Regions from separate parts of the Bradyrhizobium sp. USDA 326 genome, predicted to be linked through region 3. Evidence: predicted binding sites of a transcription regulator. Region 3 holds the regulator's gene; each other region holds the start of a gene.
What was found. Region 3 encodes LexA, which represses DNA repair genes until DNA is damaged. Its sites were predicted from a motif close to TGTTCNNNNTGTGTTCNG; they were not measured.

Region 1 (4,605 bases), 120 kb from region 3:
GTCGGCTTCGAGTACGATCACATCTTCCTCGGCCACCGCACAATCGACTTCACCGGATCCGGCAATTTCGCCGGGGCTCCGCTCGGTGCTTTCACTGCCTCCAATCGCATCGGCCAGGACGTCGATATCGGTCTCATCCGGGTGAACTATCGCTGGGGTGGCCCGTTGATCGCAAGGTACTGATATCTCGCGATATTGTTGGAGATCAAAGGCCGGCCTCGCGCCGGCCTTTCTGTTTTTGGGCGCGAACTGGTCGCCGGGAAACGAGTCAGTAACCATTACGTTTTGCGCCGTTGTGGCTTTTCGGAGACACAACTTGCGGCTTTGTTGGTGTAAGCACAGCCTCAGTTGGGCCGTTGAGTCCGCTGCCTTCCGGTCACGGAAGGCAACAACAGAAACTGGGACTGGGATTTATTAAAGATGAAGAAGGTTTTGTTGGCTTCGGCCTGTTTGTTCGCTCTCGCCGCTCCGGCCTCGGCCGCCGATCTTGCGGCCCGCCCTTACACCAAGGCTCCGATCGCTCCGGCCGCTGTTTACAACTGGACCGGCTTCTATCTCGGTGTCGTCGGCGGCGGCGCTTGGGAAGAATCCTCGACCGATCCGAAGATGCAGGGCGGCTTCGTCGGCGGTACCGCTGGCTACAACTGGCAGACCGGCAACGTCGTGTTCGGCCTCGAGGCCGACGGCGCCTGGGCTGACGTCAGCGCTTCGGTTACCGGCGCGACCGTTGTCCCCGGCTTCGGCGTTGCCACCGCGACGCTGAGTTCGAAGACCGACGCCATGGGCACCGTGCGCGGCCGCATCGGCTGGGCCGTCAACAACGTCTTGCTGTACGGCACCGGTGGTTACGCCTGGATCGACAACAAGGTCACCGTCAGCGCGCTGGGCGTGAGCGTCTCCGACAGCAAGTGGCACTCCGGCTGGACCGTCGGCGCCGGCGTCGAAGCGTTCTTCGCGCCGCAGTGGTCGGTCAAGGGCGAGTACCTCTATCGCAGCTTCGGCAGCGAGAACTACTTCTCCAACCTCGGCGTTCCGCTGGCGTCTGGCACGATCAACTTCCACACCGTCCAGGTCGGCGTGAACTATCATTTCGGCGCCCCGGTCGTTGCCAAGTACTGATCTGAAGTACTGATCGCGACCGACGTCACATCGTCACGAAAGGCCGGCGCCCACGCCGGCCTTTTTGTTTGACGGCTCGCTCTGCGCAGTTCCGCCCGCTCCCTCTGCTGCCAGATGCCGCCAGTGCGCCAACAATCCGTTGACGATTCGCAAGTCCCACTGGAAATCCGCCGCCGTTCTTCCTACGTTCGCTGCCATACCCATCGGCGCCGATCCCGGTTCCGGGCGAAGCGCGCCTTCAACATTGGCGCGATCGCGCGTCTTTGGATTCCTTGAGGACCAGCGGGATGGACGAAGTGATCAAGGCGAAACGCCAACAACAGAACGCGGGCTCCAGCCTGCGCGCAATTACGATCCGTGGCGCGCGCGAGCACAACCTCAAGAACATCGACGTCGAGATTCCCCGCGACAAGCTCGTGGTGTTCACGGGCCTATCCGGCTCCGGCAAATCCTCGCTCGCCTTCGACACCATTTACGCCGAAGGCCAGCGTCGCTACGTCGAATCGCTGTCGGCCTATGCCCGCCAATTCCTGGAGATGATGCAAAAGCCCGACGTCGACCAGATCGACGGGCTGTCGCCGGCGATCTCGATCGAGCAAAAGACGACCTCGAAGAACCCGCGCTCTACCGTGGGCACCGTCACCGAGATCTACGACTATATGCGCCTGCTCTGGGCCCGCGTCGGCGTGCCCTATTCGCCGGCCACGGGCCTGCCGATCGAGAGCCAGACCGTCTCGCAGATGGTCGACCGCGTGCTGGCGCTGCCCGAAGGCACCCGTCTCTATCTGCTCGCGCCGGTCGTGCGCGGCCGCAAGGGCGAGTATCGGAAGGAGCTCGCCGAATGGCTCAAGAAGGGCTTTCAGCGCGTCAAGATCGACGGCACCTTCCATGAACTCAGCGAGGCGCCGACGCTCGACAAGAAATTCCCGCACGACATCGACGTCGTGGTCGACCGCATCGTGGTGCGCGCCGATATCGGCCAGCGCCTCGCCGAGAGCTTCGAGACCGCGCTGAAGCTCGCCGAGGGCCTCGCCGTCGTCGAGTTCGCCGACGCGCCGGCGGGCGCGCCTGCGGAAGAGAAAGAGAAAAAGAAGACCGCGAAAATCCACGACAAGAGCGGCCCCGAGCGCATCCTGTTCTCGGAAAAGTTCGCCTGCCCGGTCTCTGGCTTTACCATCCCCGAGATCGAGCCGCGCCTGTTCTCCTTCAACAATCCCTATGGCGCCTGCCCCGCCTGCGGCGGCCTCGGCGTCGAGCAGCATGTCGACGAGGATCTCGTCATCCCCGAGAAGGATCTGACGCTGCGCAAGGGCGCGATCGCGCCCTGGGCCAAGTCGTCATCGCCCTATTACGTGCAGACGCTGACCGCGCTCGGCAAGCACTATAAGTTCACGCTCGACACCAAGTGGAAGGATCTGCCGAAGAAGACGCGAGACGCGATCCTCTACGGGTCCGGCGACGATGAGATCAAGTTCTCCTACGAGGACGGGGTCCGCTCCTACGACACCAAGAAACCGTTCGAGGGCGTCATCACCAACATCAACCGCCGCTATCGCGAGACCGAGAGCGAGTGGGCCCGCGAGGAGCTGGCGAAATATTTCCACGACGTGCCCTGCGAGGGCTGCAAGGGGTTTCGGCTCAAGCCCGAGGCGCTCTGCGTCAAGGTCGGCGGCAAGCATATCGGCGAGATCTCGGAGCTGTCGGTCAGAAAGGCCGGCGAATGGTTCGCGGGCGTGCCTGAGACGCTGAATACGCAGCAGAACGAGATCGCCGGCCGCATCCTGAAAGAGATCCGCGAGCGCCTGACCTTCCTGCTCGACGTCGGCCTCAACTATCTCACGCTGTCCCGCTCCTCCGGCACGCTGTCCGGCGGCGAGAGCCAGCGCATCCGCCTCGCCTCGCAGATCGGCTCGGGCCTGACGGGCGTGCTCTACGTGCTGGACGAGCCCTCGATCGGCCTGCACCAGCGCGACAATGCCCGCCTGCTCGACACGCTCAAGCGGCTTCGCGACCTCGGGAACACCGTGGTCGTGGTCGAGCATGACGAGGATGCCATCCGCCTCGCCGACTACGTCCTCGACATCGGCCCCGGCGCCGGCATGCATGGCGGTCACATCGTCGCCGAAGGCACGCCCGCCGAGATCATGCGCAACCCGAAATCGCTGACCGGCAAGTACCTCACCGGCGAGCTCGAGGTCGAGGTGCCGGAACGGCGTCCGCCGAACCATCGCCGCACCATCAAGGTTGTCAACGCGCGCGGCAATAACCTCAAGAACGTCACGGCGGAGATTCCGCTCGGCCTGTTCACCTGCGTCACCGGCGTCTCCGGCGGCGGCAAGTCGACGCTCTTGATCGACACGCTCTACCGCGCCATCGCGCGCAAGCTGAACAATGCCAGCGAGGGCGCCGCCCCGCACGACCGCATCGAGGGCCTCGAGCACATCGACAAGATCATCGACATCGACCAGTCGCCGATCGGCCGCACCCCGCGCTCCAATCCGGCGACCTATACCGGCGCCTTCACGCCGATCCGCGAATGGTTTGCGGGCCTGCCCGAGGCGAAGGCGCGCGGCTACGAGCCGGGCCGCTTCTCCTTCAACGTCAAGGGCGGCCGCTGCGAGGCGTGCCAGGGCGACGGCGTCATCAAGATCGAGATGCACTTCCTGCCCGACGTCTACGTCACCTGCGACGTCTGCAAGGGCAAGCGCTACAACCGCGAGACGCTCGAAGTCCTGTTCAAGGGCAAGAGCATCGCCGACGTGCTCGACATGACCGTCGAGGAGGCCGCCGAATTCTTCAAGGCGGTGCCGCGCGTGCGCGAGACCTTCCAGACCCTGCACCGCGTCGGGCTCGACTACATCCATGTCGGCCAGCAGGCGACGACGCTCTCGGGCGGCGAAGCCCAGCGCGTCAAGCTCGCCAAGGAGCTGTCGAAGCGCGCCACCGGCCGCACGCTTTACATCCTGGACGAGCCCACCACCGGCCTGCACTTCCACGACGTCAAGAAGCTCCTGGAGGTGCTGCACGAGCTGGTCGCGCAGGGCAACACGGTCGTCGTGATCGAGCACAATCTCGAAGTCATCAAGACCGCCGACTGGGTCATCGATCTAGGCCCCGAAGGCGGCGACGGCGGCGGCGAGATCGTGGCGTGGGGACCGCCCGAGGACATCGCGAAGGCGCCGCGGAGCTTTACGGGCAAGTTCCTGGCTCCGGTGCTGGAGAAGGCGCGAAAGCCGAAGCGGAGGCGGACGGCGAGCGAGGCGGCGGAGTAGATTGCGCTGCATCGAAGCCACAGCGCTGCAGGGCGGATTAGCGGAGCGTAATCGGCCACGATTCGATCGGGAAAGAACCGACATGTCCGCTGGACTCGTCCAAACCTACCGCGCCTTCGCCCACAACAACGCTTGGGCGAACCATCGCCTGCTCGCCGCCTGCGCTGCGCTATCCCAGTCTGAATTCGAAGCCCACCGCACCGGCTTCTTTCCA
Region 2 (4,605 bases), 1.7 Mb from region 3:
CGCGCAGAGGTCCGGTGTCAGGATCGACCACGGCATGTCGGAAAAGCGCTTGGCGAAGAACGGCGCGGCGAGCTCGACGATGTGATGCTCCGGCTCGAACCAAGCGACGTAGTGTGCCTGGCGTTCCCGGCCGATCTCGCGGAAACGGACGAAGGCGTGCATCTTGTGCTCGTCGCGATGGACCGCCTTTGCCATGGCCGTGACCTGCGCGACATCAGGATCGGTCGCAACCTCGATGAGGTCGTGATTGTCCTTCAATCGCCAGAGCAGGCGATAGAGGATCGCAAAACGCTTGATATCACGGTGCAGGATTGCGGCCTTGGCCAGCTCGATGAATTTTGCTGATACGTTGAAGGTGCCGTCATTCGCTTCGAGGATCGGAGACGGCGAGGGTGGCGCGAACAACTCCGCTTCGCCACCTCGCACGGTCCAGGTGACATCGCGCGGCTCCACATGATGTAGAACGAGCGTGCGGGCGGCTTTGCGCCAGCCGTCGAAATCGGTTTCGGTGTCGAGTGTGATGTACTGCATCAGAAGCCAAATCCGAGTTGCATTGCTTTCGGCTTGAACCGTTCGATCAGCCGCGCCTCTTCGAGCCGATGTGGCGAGGGGCGGTGATCGCTGAGGACGATGAACGGCAGCGCCTTGTTGCGGGGCACGTGCAGCCGCGCGAGATCGGCAAGGCGGATCGTGGTGGTGCGCCGCGTCGCGATGATGCGTTCGACCGCCTTGGTGCCGAAGCCCGGCACCCGCAGCAGCTCCTCGCGGCTGGCGCGGTTGACGTCGAGCGGGAAGCGGTCGCGATGGCGCAGTGCCCAGGCGAGCTTGGGATCGATGTCGAGCGGCAGCATCGCGCTGTCGTCGACGATCTCGCCGACATCGAAGCCGTAGAACCGCATCAGCCAGTCGGCCTGGTAGAGCCGGTGCTCGCGCAGCAAGGGCGGCGCCCGCAGGGGCAGGGCGCGGCTGGCATCGGGGATCGGGCTGAAGGCGGAGTAATAGACGCGCCGCAGGCGGTAGGCGCCGTAGAGATTGGCGCTGGTGTGGAGAATGGTGTGATCGGAGGCCGCGTCGGCGCCGACGATCATCTGCGTGCTCTGGCCGGCCGGCGCGAAGCGCTGCGGCTTGGCCTTCTTCGTGCTGCGGCTGTCCTCGGCCTCGTCCAGCTTCAGCCGCAGCCGGCCCATGGTGCGGCGGATCGCGCGGACGTCCTTCTCCGGCGCGAATTGCTGCAGGCTGGTCTCCTGCGGCATCTCGATATTGATGGAGAGGCGGTCGGCATATTTGCCGGCCTCCGCGATCAGCGCGTCGTCGGCTTCGGGAATGGTCTTCAGGTGAATGTAGCCGCGGAAGTGATGCTCCTCGCGCAGTTTGCGCGCGACGCTCACCACCTGCTCCATGGTGTAATCGGGACTGCGGATGATGCCGGAGGAGAGGAAGAGGCCCTCGATGTAGTTGCGCCGGTAGAAGTCGAGCGTCAGCTTGACGACCTCGTCGATGGTGAAGCGGGCGCGCGCTACGTTCGAGGAGGCGCGGTTGACGCAATAGAGACAATCGTAATTGCAGGCATTGGTCAGCAGCACCTTGAGCAGGGAGATGCAGCGTCCGTCCGGCGCATAGGAGTGGCAGATGCCCATGCCGGGCGCGGTCGAGCCCATGCCCTTGCCGTCGCTGGAATCCCGCTTCTCGGTGCCGCTGGAGGCACAGGATGCGTCGTATTTGGCGGCGTCCGCCAGAATCTCCAGCTTGCGTTGTACGTCCATCCTGGAATCCCTTTGATTCAGCTCATGAATCCGATTGAGCGCCAATTCGATTGACTCTTCTGGTCTCGTTAGCTTTATATTAGAACATATCATGAACAAATGAGCCAGCCGTTGGTTCTTCTTTTGAGGACCACGGCATCAATCTCTGAAGGAGCGGCGAGCATGAGCGGCGCACGTGGAAGCGCGCTTGCGATCTTGCGCGGCCAGATCGAGCGCATCGAGACCGCGGAGGTCGTGCATCCGCGCGATCGCGTCGCGCTTGGCCACAACGCGGCCGACAGCGCGCTGAAGGGCGGGCTCGCGCGTGCGGCGATCCACGAGGTGTTTTGCGAAGGGCGTCAGGGCGCTGCCGCGACCGGCTTCGTCATGGGGCTTGCGGGACGCGTGAGCGCGCGTCGGCCGCTGCTGTGGGTGCGGCAGGATTTTTCGGAGATCGAGACGGGTGCGCTGTCGATGAGCGGGCTATCCGAGCTCGGCTTCGATCCGCGCCGGGTGGTGATGGTGCGCGCCGCCGATGTCGAGAGCGCGCTACGCACCTCGGCCGATGCGCTCGCCTGCGATGCGCTGGGCGCCGTCGTGCTCGAGCTCTGGGGCGAGATCAGACAGTTCGATCTCGTGGCGAGCCGCAAGCTGACGCTCGCCGCGCAATCTTCCGGCGTCGCCGGGTTGCTCCTGCGCATGGCCGCACAACCTTTACCCTCGACTGCGGAGACGCGATGGATGCTGCGCGCGGCACATTCACCGCCGGGGCAGGCATGGAGCACATGGGGCGCGCCGCGCTTCGATGCCGAGCTCTTGCGCAATCGTCATGGCCCGTGCGGCCGGTGGATCATGGAATGGAATTGTGATGAGTGCCAGTTCAGTGAACCGTCGACGTATCCTCAGCCTGTGGCTGCCGCGCCTGCCCATCGACCGGCTCCAGCGGTTTTTCGGCAGCGCCGGGCTGGGTAAAGCCAATCATGAGCCCAGCATCGTCGTCATCAAGGACAACAATGCGCTGGTGATCCATGCGCTGGACGAGGCCGCCGAGCGCCTCGGCCTGTACATCGGCCAACCCCTGGCCAATGCGCGGGCGATGTGTCCTGACCTGAAGGTGTTCGATGCCGATGTCGTGGCCGATGCGAAGACGCTCGGCGATATCGCCGACTGGTGCGACCGCTTCACGCCGCTGGTGGCGCTCGATCCGCCGCACGGGCTGTTCCTCGATATCACCGGCTGCGCGCATCTGTTCGGCGGCGAGGCCGCGCTGCTCACGACGCTGGTCCGCGCGCTGGCCCGCCAGGGCTTTGCCGTCAGCGCCGCGATCGCCGGGACCTCGGTCTGTGCGCGCACGCTGACGCGGCAGGCCTCAGGCACCATCGTCGCGGATGGCGAAGAGGCGGCGGCGATCAGCGCATTTCCGGTGTCCGCGCTTGGTGCGGGCGAGGTCATCACCACCGGCCTGCGCCGCGCCGGCCTGAAGACCATCGGCGATGTCGCCGCGCGCGCGCCGGGCGAGATCACCGCGCGGTTCGGCGCGCGCTTCTCCACGCTGCTCGCGCATGCGCTGGGACAGGGCGATGCGCCGATCAACCCGCGCAAGCCGCTGCCCGATTACATCGTGGAGAAGCGCTTCGCCGAGCCGATCGCGACCGACACCATGATTGCGATGACGCTGTCGCGGCTCGCCGACACGTTGATCGCCTCCATGGAGAAACAGGGCAAGGGCGCGCGCCGTCTCGAAGCGGCGTTCTTCCGCACCGACGGCGTGGTGCGCGCGATCATGGTCGAGACCGGACGTCCGGTAACGCGAAGCGACGTGATCGACCGGCTGTTCCGCGAACGGCTCGATGCGCTCGCCGATCCGCTCGATCCCGGCTTCGGCTTCGACATGGTGCGGCTGTCGGCGAGCCGCACCGAGATCGTGGTGCAGGAGCAGCGCGATCTCGATGCGCATGTCCATGACAATGACGAGATTGCTGCGCTGATCGACCGCATCGCCGCGCGCATCGGCGGAAAGCGCGTCGTCGTGCACCTGCCGCAGGACACCCATATCCCTGAAAGCGCGGTGCTGGCCGCGCCGGCGCAGCATCATCTCACGGCTGCCATGCAAGCCGAATGGCCGGCGCGTGCCGAGAGCGAGCCGCCGCTGCGCCCCTTGCGGCTGTTCGACAAGCCGGAGCCGATCAAGGTGCCGTTCGCGACCGTGCCTGATGGTCCGCCGCATCAATTCACCTGGCGCCGCGCGCTGCATGCGGTGGTGCGGGTGGAAGGGCCCGAGCGTGTCGCGATGGAATGGTGGCGGCAGAACGGCAAGCAGCTGACGCGGGACTATTTCCGCATCGAGGACTCCGACGGCCTGCGCTTCTGGATCTTTCGCGACGGACTTTATGAGGGAGAGTGCTTCGATGCCGACGGCAAGCCCGTTCCTCCCGGCTGGTATGTGCACGGTCTCTTCGCATGAATACGCTTAGCTATGCCGAGATCGGCATCACCACCAATTTCTCCTTCCTGCGCGGCGGCTCGGATCCGCGCGCCTATGTGCATCAGGCCAGCATCCTCGGCATCCCCGCGATCGGTATCGCTGATCACAATACGCTCGCCGGCGTGGTGCGGGCCTACAAGGAGCTCGACAATGACAAGGTGCTGCACAAGCCGAAGCTTTTGATCGGCGCCCGCATCGTCTTCGTCGACGGCACTCCCGACATCCTGGTCTATCCGCGCGATCGCGCGGCCTATGGCCGGCTGTGCCAGCTTCTCACCCGGGGCAAGCGCGGCGACGACATCACGCGGATCGAGAAGGGCGAGTGCCGTCTCACTTTTGCCGATCTCCTGGAATTTTCGGAAGGCCAATTGCTCATCC
Region 3 (4,605 bases):
TGCCCGACAAGGATCAGGATCCCAGAGCTCCCGACATCGCACCGGACGTCGGTCCAAGCGATCCGGCAGAACGTTGACCGATGTTGGCGGTGGCGCTCGTCATTCTCGTCCTCGCCATGGCTATCCTCGTACCGGTCTGTCTCGCCTTCCGGATCATGCCGCGGCGGACTTGAGCTCCCTGCTCCACGACAGAAATCGCGCCGGATAAATCATCCTGCGTGCTGCTTTGCCTCGCGCCTGCACTCGGCTAGAACTCTCGCCATCCATTTGCAGGAGTTTCCGCCCGTGGCCCTCATGCCGGTTTCTGACGCGCTTGCCGCGGTGCTGGCGGGTGCAGAGCCGCTGCCTGAAGAGATGGCTTCCCTCGATGAGGCCTACCATCGCGTGCTCGCCCGCGACGTCGCGGCGCGGCGCACGCAGCCGCCGCAGGCGATGTCGGCGATGGACGGCTATGCCGTGCGCGCCGCCGATGCGGCAACGGTCGATTCCCGGCTCGCGGTCGCCGGCGAGGTCGCGGCGGGTCGACCGTTCGCGGGAAGGGTTGGGCCCGGCGAAGCCGTGCGGATCTTCACCGGGGGCGTCGTTCCCGACGGCGCCGATGCGGTCGTGATCCAGGAGGACACCGTCGCGGAAGGCAAGCTCATCACGATCAAGGAAGCGGCGATTCCCGGTCGGCACATCCGCCCCGCCGGCATCGACTTCCGCGAGGGAGATGTGCTGCTCCGCAAGGGAAGCCGTCTCACGGAGCGCGATCTCGCGCTGGCCGCCGGGATGAACCACCCGCATCTCCCCGTCTGCCGCCGTCCGAGGGTCGCGATCCTCGCCACCGGCGACGAATTGGTGATGCCGGGCACCACGCCCGGTCACGGCCAGATCGTCTATTCCAACGGCTATGCCCTGCACGCGCTCGCCCGCAGCGAGGGCGCCGAGACCATCGACCTCGGCGTTGCCGCCGATACCTTGGAGGCCACTTCCGCCGGCATCCGTCGCGCCCGGGAGAGCGGTGCCGACATCCTGATCACGACCGGTGGCGCGTCGGTCGGCGACCACGATCTGATCCAGCAGGCGCTCAAGGACGAAGGCATCTCGATGGCCTTCTGGAAGATCGCGATTCGGCCCGGCAAGCCGATGATGCACGGACGACTCGGCGCAATGCGCGTGATCGGCCTGCCCGGCAATCCCGTATCCTCTTATGTGTGCGCCTTCCTGTTCATGGTGCCGCTGATTCGCGCCCTGTCGGGCCGATCAGTGATTCATCATCGCCGCGAGCTCGCCGTGCTGGGCCGCGATCTCGGTGCCAACGACCAGCGCGAGGATTATCTGCGTGCGCGCCTGGAACAGCGTGACGACGGTACGCTCGTCGCTCTTCCCGTGGGCCATCAGGACTCCTCTCTGCTTGCGAATCTGGCTGCAGCACAGGTACTTCTCGTGCGCGCACCGTTCGCGCCGAGGGCCGAGGCCGGCACGCCTTGCGAGGTGCTGCGCCTGCCCGCCTGAGCTGCACGGCCACACGCATCGCGCGAGCTTCGCTCTGTTCACCGTAAATTAAGCAGTTGCGGAACACATATCGAACATATAGTGTCCGTTCATGATTTGTTTCGAGGATGTAGCGGTTTATCGCCCGGCTTCCTCGTCTCGGAATTGAACGACATCAACCGGGGGACTTTGGTCGAGATGTTGACGCGCAAACAATACGAGCTTCTGCGGTTCATCAGTGAACGTCTGAAGGAGAGCGGCGTGCCGCCGTCCTTCGACGAGATGAAGGATGCGCTCGATCTGCGCTCGAAGTCAGGCATCCATCGCCTGATCACTGCGCTCGAGGAGCGCGGCTTCATCCGCCGCCTGCCCAACCGCGCCCGTGCCATCGAGGTCATTAAGCTGCCCGAGCTGCAGGCCGCCGCCGGCAGCCGCCGCGGCTTCACGCCGAGCGTCATCGAGGGCAATCTCGGCAAGGTGCGCGCGACCTCCAGCCCGCCTGTGGACGAGGGCGAGCGTCCCGTCGCGGTGCCCGTGATGGGCCGCATCGCGGCCGGCACGCCGATCGAGGCGTTGCAGACGCGCAGTCACACCATCAGCGTGCCGCCTGACATGCTCGGCTCGGGCGAGCACTACGCACTCGAAGTGCGCGGCGATTCGATGGTCGAGGCCGGCATCCTCGACGGCGACATGGCGCTGATCCAGCGCAACGAGAGCGCCGACACCGGCGACATCGTGGTGGCGCTGATCGACGACGAGGAGGCCACGCTCAAGCGCTTCCGCCGCCGCGGCGCCTCAATCGCGCTCGAGCCCGCCAACGCCGCCTACGAAGTCCGCATTCTTCCGCCGAACCGCGTGAAGATTCAGGGCAAGCTGATCGGGCTGTACCGGAAGTACTGAGCGGTCCTGCGCTCGTTACACTGATTGGAGCGGGTCATTCTCCGCTCCGGCTGGATGGTCTTTCCGGTTCTGCTCAGACTATCCGGCCCCCTCCTCCGGCGCGACATCCTCGACACGCCGCGCGCAGCAGCATCGCTTCGCGACCCGGGAGTTCGAGGAGACGTCATGCGCCAGCGCTGACCGCAACACCAGCGCGCCGCAAGCCGTTGCCACACAATCGCACCGCCAAATGCGAACGGAATTGGGCTAGCGAGCCGCAAGTGCGAAATGCAATCGCACAGCCTCTGCAATCGAGCCGGCAATTCACGTTGGTTGGCAGCCGCGGGGCGCTGACGCACGCGCCTTCCGAACACGCATGCATCGTCTTTGTTCCTATCGAATCCGGGAAAGATAATGTGATCGCGGCTTGCGGACGCAGCCGCAGATTTGCCTACAACAGAGCAGAGCGTTGCGTGCTTCCACCCTGATAGAGGCCTGCGCCTCCAAAGGAGGTGCGGGTCGCTATCTTCGCATGAGGAGCACCCGATGTGTGACTACAGCCTGCATGCCGTCGCGACACGCCCCGCCGAAGTCGGCGAGACGATCGTCACAACAACGTTCCGCGGCACCTCGACGCGCGGCTTCGCCTCCGAAGCCGATCTCTCGGTTGCGGTCTGCCTGCTGCCGGGAACGGAGCTCGCGTTCGCCGACAACGTCCGTTACGACAATCGCTGGATCTGGACGCGTACCGTCAATTCCCGCGTCGGCAAGTTCGGCAAGATCGATCCGCACATTCCCGATCGCCATCATGACGCGATCGAATTCCCCGACGGCAAATACGTGCTGGTGACACAGCTCGTCGAAGGCCAGCGCGCGACCGTGCTGCAACTGCCGGTGACCCAGCCGGTTGCCGAACGCGAGCACAAGCCGCAGATCGCTGCCGACACGCGGTCCACGATCACGCGCCTGCCGATCGGCTGACGTCGTCGCCCCCGGCCGATGGTCGTGGGCCAGGAATGAAATGCCATCGCCGGCCGAGGCCGGCGAGATGGTATGGTTTGCGTCCTGCGGATCCCGTCCGATCGACCTCCCCCGCATCGCTCCTCAATCGTCCGCCCGCAAGTCCGTCTCCGATGGCGTCGCGTCCCGGTTGCGGGGCACGGCCGTCTTCGGCGCAAGGCTGCCGTCGAAATCGCCCTCGCCGGCGCCGGCCGGCAGCCAGGGGCGGCTTGTGCCTCTCGCCCTCACTGCCTGAACCGAGAAACCGTCACCGCTCTGCGTCAGAGCCAGCGCGCCCTGACTGGCGAGCCGCGGCCGATCGACAACCATCGCCGCGCAATCAGGCGGCGCGGGCAGCGCCGTCACCACCAGCGCGGCGCGGCTGCAATCGTCGGCCAGTGCGTCGATGCGGAGCGCCAACGCGACCAGCCGACCGTCCGCGAGCGGCGTCACGCAGCCGGCCTCGTCACACGACACACCGTTGGCCAGCGAGGCGTTGCCGGCATCGCGCGCATCGGCATCGGCAGCTAACCATTCCCTCAGCAGGAAGCCATCCTTGCTCGCACGGATCACATGCAGCTGCCCGTCCCTGCCCCGCACGGCGACACTCGCGCCATCCCCGGCAATCAGGATATCGGGTTGCCGCACCGACAGCCCCCAGAGGATCGCTGCCAGCAGCACCAGGGCACCGGACCAGCGCAGGGGCGTGCGCAGCAGCCCCATCACGATGATCCCGAGGCTCGCCACGATCAGCGGCGCGATCCCGAACGCGGGAATGCGGCCGACCGCTCCCGGCAGTGCCGCTACCCAGCGCGAGACCGCGACCATCCAGTCGATGCCGATTCCCATCAGCCACCAGAACACGCCGTCGAGTCCGAACGGGGCTGCGAGCAACCCCAACAGCCCCGCCGGCATCACCAGCGCCGAGACCACCGGCATCGCGCCGAGATTGGCGAGCACGCCGTACGGCGTCACACGGTGGAAGTGGAAGGCGGCATAGGGCGTGGTCGCAAGCCCCGCGATCAACGAGGCCAGGAACAGCATCGCGATCTCGCGGCCGCCCCACAGCGCGATCCGCGCCGTTGTGGAATGATCGGGCGATGCGAGCAGGTTCGGCATGCCGATCTGCACCAGCGCCACCAGCCCGAGCGTTGCCGCAAAGGACATCTGAAAACTCGGATGAACCAGCGCCTCGGGAGCGACCGCGAGCACGATCAGCGCGGCCACCGCCAGCGTCCGGAACGTGATGGC
Region 4 (4,605 bases), 5.6 Mb from region 3:
TCGCGGATATCGCCGTCCAGATGGGCAGTCACGTCGTGAGCCTCTTCGCTTGTCGCTGTCGGCCCGTTTTGCGCAAAAACCGCGGTCCGCGCAAGCGTGTCAGGATACAACCGGCGCGGCCCGCCCCAGCGTCACCTCGACGATCTCCGGCGGAACGCCGACGCGGAGCGGCATGATGCTGCACCCGAGGCCACCGGAGATGATCACGTCGCATTTCAGCCTGACATGACCATAGGCGAGGCGGACGCCGTGCTGCGGCGGCACCGCGGGGGACCAGCCGAGCAGGCGGACCTGGCCGCCATGGGTGTGGCCGGACAGTTGCAGCGCGACGCGCGCGGGCACGCGCGGCGCGATGTTGGGCTCATGCGCGAGCAGGATGATGGGCGCATCGTCCGTGACCTTGGCGAGCGTCGCATTGAGATCGTTGGCACCGAAACGCACCATGCTACGGAAACGGCGCGCCGGCAGAAAAGCCAATTGATCGCCGAGACCGGCGAGCCAGAACGGGCGGCCGTCCTTGGTGAGGCGCACGACGTCGTTCTCGTAGACGGGGATACCGGCCGCTTCCAGCGCGCGGTGCGCGACGGTCACCCCCTGCCCGGCCCGCTGCACCGTGCCGTCATCCCAATAATCGTGGTTGCCCATGACGGCATGGACCCCGAGCGGCGCCTTGAGGCCGGCCAGCACGCGCGCCCATTCGCTGCACGGAATGAGGCGCGTGACCTGATGCAAGCCGGCGACATAGTCGCCGAGCAGCACGATGAGGTCGGCGTTCAGCGCGTTGGTGCGGTCGACGATGGCCTCGACCCGATCCAGCGGCATCCAGGGATCGCAGGCGTGGAGGTCGGCGATGACGGCGATCTTGAGCGGAAGATCCGTCGGCCATTGCCGCGGCATCGGATGATAGCGGGTGACGCGGAGCCGCAGCATCGGCTCGACGCCGACGCCATAGGCGGCGGTCGAGACGCCAAGGGCGGACAGGCCGCCGATGGAACGGATGAGATGACGGCGCGTGATCATGGAAGCCCGATGGTGATGCGGCGTCTTGATGATGTCTGATTGGAGCGGAATTGGGGTGGGTTCGTGCAGATCGTCTGCACGAGATTACGGGAAATTCATCAAAGCCGGAACGGCGAACGTTTCAGCAGGTCACTCGTCGCTGTCATCCGAACCGAACAGGCCGAACTGGGCCGGATCGCGATTGGGCTCGGCGAGGCCAAGATGGCGGAAGGCGTGCGAGGTGAGCAACCGGCCGCGCGGCGTGCGCTGCAGATAGCCGCACTGGATCAGATAGGGCTCGATGATGTCCTCGATCGCATCGCGCGGCTCGGACAAGGCCGCGGCCATGGTCTCGACGCCGACCGGGCCGCCGCCATAGTTGAGCGCGATGGTCGTGAGGTAGCGGCGGTCCATGGCATCCAGCCCGGCGGCGTCGACCTCGAGCGCGCTCAGCGCGTGGTCGGCGATCTTGCGATCGATCTTGTCGGCATCGGCAGCCGAAGCGAAATCGCGCACGCGCCTGAGCAGGCGGCCGGCAATGCGCGGCGTGCCACGGGCGCGGCGCGCGATCTCGTTGGCGCCTTCCGCGGTCATGCCGACATTGAGCACGCGCGCACCGCGGCTGACGATGCTCTCCAATTCCTCGATCGTGTAGAAATTCAGTCGCACCGGAATGCCGAAGCGATCGCGCAAGGGATTGGTCAGAAGGCCCGCGCGCGTGGTGGCGCCGACGAGGGTGAATTTCGACAGCTCGATCTTCACCGAGCGCGCCGCCGGGCCCTCGCCGATGATGAGGTCGAGCTGAAAGTCCTCCATCGCGGGATAAAGCACCTCCTCTACCGCGGGGCTCAGGCGATGGATCTCGTCGATGAAGAGCACGTCGCGCTCTTCGAGATTGGTGAGGAGCGCGGCGAGATCGCCGGCCTTGGCGATCACCGGGCCCGACGTGGCGCGAAAGCCGACGCCGAGCTCTTTCGCCACGATCTGCGCCAGCGTGGTCTTGCCGAGGCCGGGCGGTCCCACGAACAGCACGTGATCCAGCGCCTCGCCGCGTTTGCGCGCCGCCTCGATGAAGATCGAGAGATTCTTGCGCGCCTGCTGCTGGCCGACGAAGTCCGACAGCGATTGCGGACGCAGCGCGGTATCGCCGACATCGTCGCTGCGGCGCTCGGGCGAGACCATGCGGCTGGCCTTGGGATCACTCACTTCGCGAGCTCCTTCAGGCCGAGACGGATGAGCTGCGCGGTCTCGGCATTCTCGCCCGCACTACGCGAGGCCGATGCGATGGCCGCGGCGGCCTGCGGCTGACCGTAGCCGAGATTGACCAGCGCGGAGATCGCATCCGCCACGGGGCGCGGCGCGCGCTGGTCGTCGACGGCGCCGGCGAGATGCACCACGGCCGGATCGACATTGGCGAACGCCGGCGCCTTGTCCTTCAATTCGGTGACGATGCGCTCGGCAACCTTCGGGCCGACGCCGGGGGTGCGCGCCACCGCGGACTTGTCGCGCAGCGCAATGGCATTGGCGAGGTCGGCGGTCGAGAGCGTGCCGAGCACGGCGAGCGCGACCTTGGCACCGACGCCCTGCACGGTCTGGAGCAGGCGAAACCATTCGCGCTCCTGGTCGGTGCGGAAGCCGAACAGCTTGATCTGATCCTCGCGCACATAGGTCTCGATCGACAGCACGGCTGCTTCGCCCGGCGTGGGCAGATGCTGCAAGGTGCGCGAGGAGCAATGCACCTGATAGCCGACGCCGCCGACATCGAGGATGACGAAATCCTCGCCGTAGGAATCGATCAGGCCCTTGAGCTTGCCGATCATATCCCCACCACCTTCAGCCGGAGCGCCGCACTCTGGCGGTGATGGGCGTGGGTGATGGCGATGGCGAGCGCGTCGGCCGCATCCGCCGACGGCGGCTCGGCTTTCGGCAGCAATATCTTCAGCATCATCGCGATCTGTTGCTTGTCGGCGTGACCGGCGCCGACCACCGTCTTCTTGACCTGGTTCGGCGCGTATTCGGCGACAGAGATGCCGAACATTGCGGGCGCCAGCATGGCGACGCCGCGGGCCTGGCCGAGCTTCAACGTGGCAACGCCGTCCTTGTTGACGAAGGTCTGCTCGACCGCCGCTTCCATCGGCTGGTGGTTGGAGAGAACGGCCGCGAGCCCCTCATGGATCGCGAGCAGGCGGCTCGACAGCGGCAGGTCGTCCGGCGGTTCCACCGAGCCGCAGGCGACGTAGATCAGGCGATTGCCCTCGGCCTCGAGCACACCCCAGCCGGTGCGGCGCAGGCCGGGGTCGATGCCGATGATGCGGACGGGGCCACGAATCGGGAGCGCAGTCATGGGCCAGTGATAGCGGCTGGCCGCCGCGGGGGAAACAGAAACAGAACGGAAGTAACAGGGGAAAGGCGGTCTCGCGTCCCGGGCGCGGCGCAGCGCAAAGCGGTGCGGCGCTGAACCGGCAACTGTTATGTTGATGGTGCGATTTTATAGGGTTTTCGGTCGCGCAGCATTGCGTTGAGGATGGTCAGCAGCTTCCTTGCGACAGCAATGAGGGCGAGCTTTGCTGGTTTGCCGGCCAGACGGAGCCGGTCATAGAAGATTTTGAAGTGATCGGCGCGACGAACGGCGTTGAGAGCAGCCATGTAGAGGGCGTCGCGGACGCGCTTTCGTCCGCCGCCGATCTTGCGCTTGCCACGATAAGCCCCGCTATCGACATTGAAGGGAGCCAGGCCGGCAAGAGCGGCCACCTCCTTTGGCCCGAGACGCCCAAGTTCGGGCATCTGGGTGAGGAGTTGCATGCAAGCGACGGGTCCCACGCCGGGCACCGAGCGCATCAACTGTGCATCATTGGCAAGCTCCGGTTCGGCTTTGACGAGCGCATGAATCTCAGTGTCGATTTCGGCGATCTCATCATTGAGGACCTCGATGAGGCGAGCGATGCGTTCCACCATGGCGCGGTCCTCGGCTTCGCTGCGGCGGTTCTTTTCCTGGGCCCTCATGGCAACCAGTTGGTCCCGCCGTTTTGCAAGCCTTGCCAAAGTGTTGCGAGCAGGCGTCGCGGCCTGCTCGGTGGCGGGCTTCATGGCGCGGGCAAAGGCCGCCAGCATCCGCGCATCGATCGGATCGGTCTTGGCGAGCTGGCCGCTGGCGCGGGCAAAGTCGCGGGCACGGGCCGGATTGATCCGGGCAAAGCGGATGCCGGCCCGATGCAGGGCCTCCCGAAGCTCGAGGTCATAGACCCCCGTAGCCTCGAAGACGATCAGCGCATCACATCGCCAACGCGCCACCAGCTGTGTGATGGCCTGTGGCGCGTTGGCGATGCGTTCCGCTACGCCGATGGCCTCATCGAAAATATCAAGGTGATGTTTGGAGATGTCGATCCCGACGCAACGAGAGGATATGATCACGGTGCCTGTCCCTGTGATGCGAGGTCTGTTGACGCAGCCTCGTGCAACTGTTCAGGTTGATAGATGGAACGGGCGGGAGACCGAGCCGGCTCACGGCGTCAAGCGCCAAGGACCCAACGGCTTCCCGCCCACCATCATCATGCCAGACTTCCCAGACACAGGGGCCCATTTTGCGACGGATGCCGAAAGAACCTC

Region 1: a site for LexA is predicted at 1,294-1,311, ahead of uvrA (excinuclease ABC subunit UvrA). Genes of this name have one in related genera too.
Region 2: a site for LexA is predicted at 1,844-1,861, ahead of ABIG06_RS24425 (putative DNA modification/repair radical SAM protein). Genes of this name have one in related genera too.
Region 4: a site for LexA is predicted at 3,374-3,391, ahead of ruvC (crossover junction endodeoxyribonuclease RuvC). Genes of this name have one in related genera too.

Annotation. Positions count from the first base shown of each region.
Region 1 is NZ_JBMGQA010000001.1:6,805,504-6,810,108, forward strand. It holds gene ABIG06_RS32095 (outer membrane protein) at 1-183, shown strand, start outside; gene ABIG06_RS32100 (outer membrane protein) at 421-1,119, shown strand; gene uvrA (excinuclease ABC subunit UvrA) at 1,407-4,391, shown strand; gene ABIG06_RS32110 (DinB family protein) at 4,474-4,605, shown strand, end outside.
Region 2 is NZ_JBMGQA010000001.1:5,192,522-5,197,126, forward strand. It holds gene ABIG06_RS24420 (UdgX family uracil-DNA binding protein) at 1-531, opposite strand, end outside; gene ABIG06_RS24425 (putative DNA modification/repair radical SAM protein) at 531-1,763, opposite strand; gene ABIG06_RS24430 (ImuA family protein) at 1,926-2,714, shown strand; gene ABIG06_RS24435 (Y-family DNA polymerase) at 2,611-4,206, shown strand; gene ABIG06_RS24440 (error-prone DNA polymerase) at 4,203-4,605, shown strand, end outside.
Region 3 is NZ_JBMGQA010000001.1:6,924,030-6,928,634, forward strand. It holds gene ABIG06_RS32645 (hypothetical protein) at 1-77, shown strand, start outside; gene glp (gephyrin-like molybdotransferase Glp) at 286-1,497, shown strand; gene lexA (transcriptional repressor LexA) at 1,675-2,376, shown strand; gene ABIG06_RS32660 (hypothetical protein) at 2,902-3,336, shown strand; gene ABIG06_RS32665 (ComEC/Rec2 family competence protein) at 3,460-4,605, opposite strand, start outside.
Region 4 is NZ_JBMGQA010000001.1:1,278,653-1,283,257, forward strand. It holds gene ybgC (tol-pal system-associated acyl-CoA thioesterase) at 1-32, opposite strand, end outside; gene ABIG06_RS06135 (metallophosphoesterase) at 100-1,020, opposite strand; gene ruvB (Holliday junction branch migration DNA helicase RuvB) at 1,150-2,181, opposite strand; gene ruvA (Holliday junction branch migration protein RuvA) at 2,202-2,819, opposite strand; gene ruvC (crossover junction endodeoxyribonuclease RuvC) at 2,816-3,343, opposite strand; gene ABIG06_RS06155 (IS110 family transposase) at 3,469-4,410, opposite strand.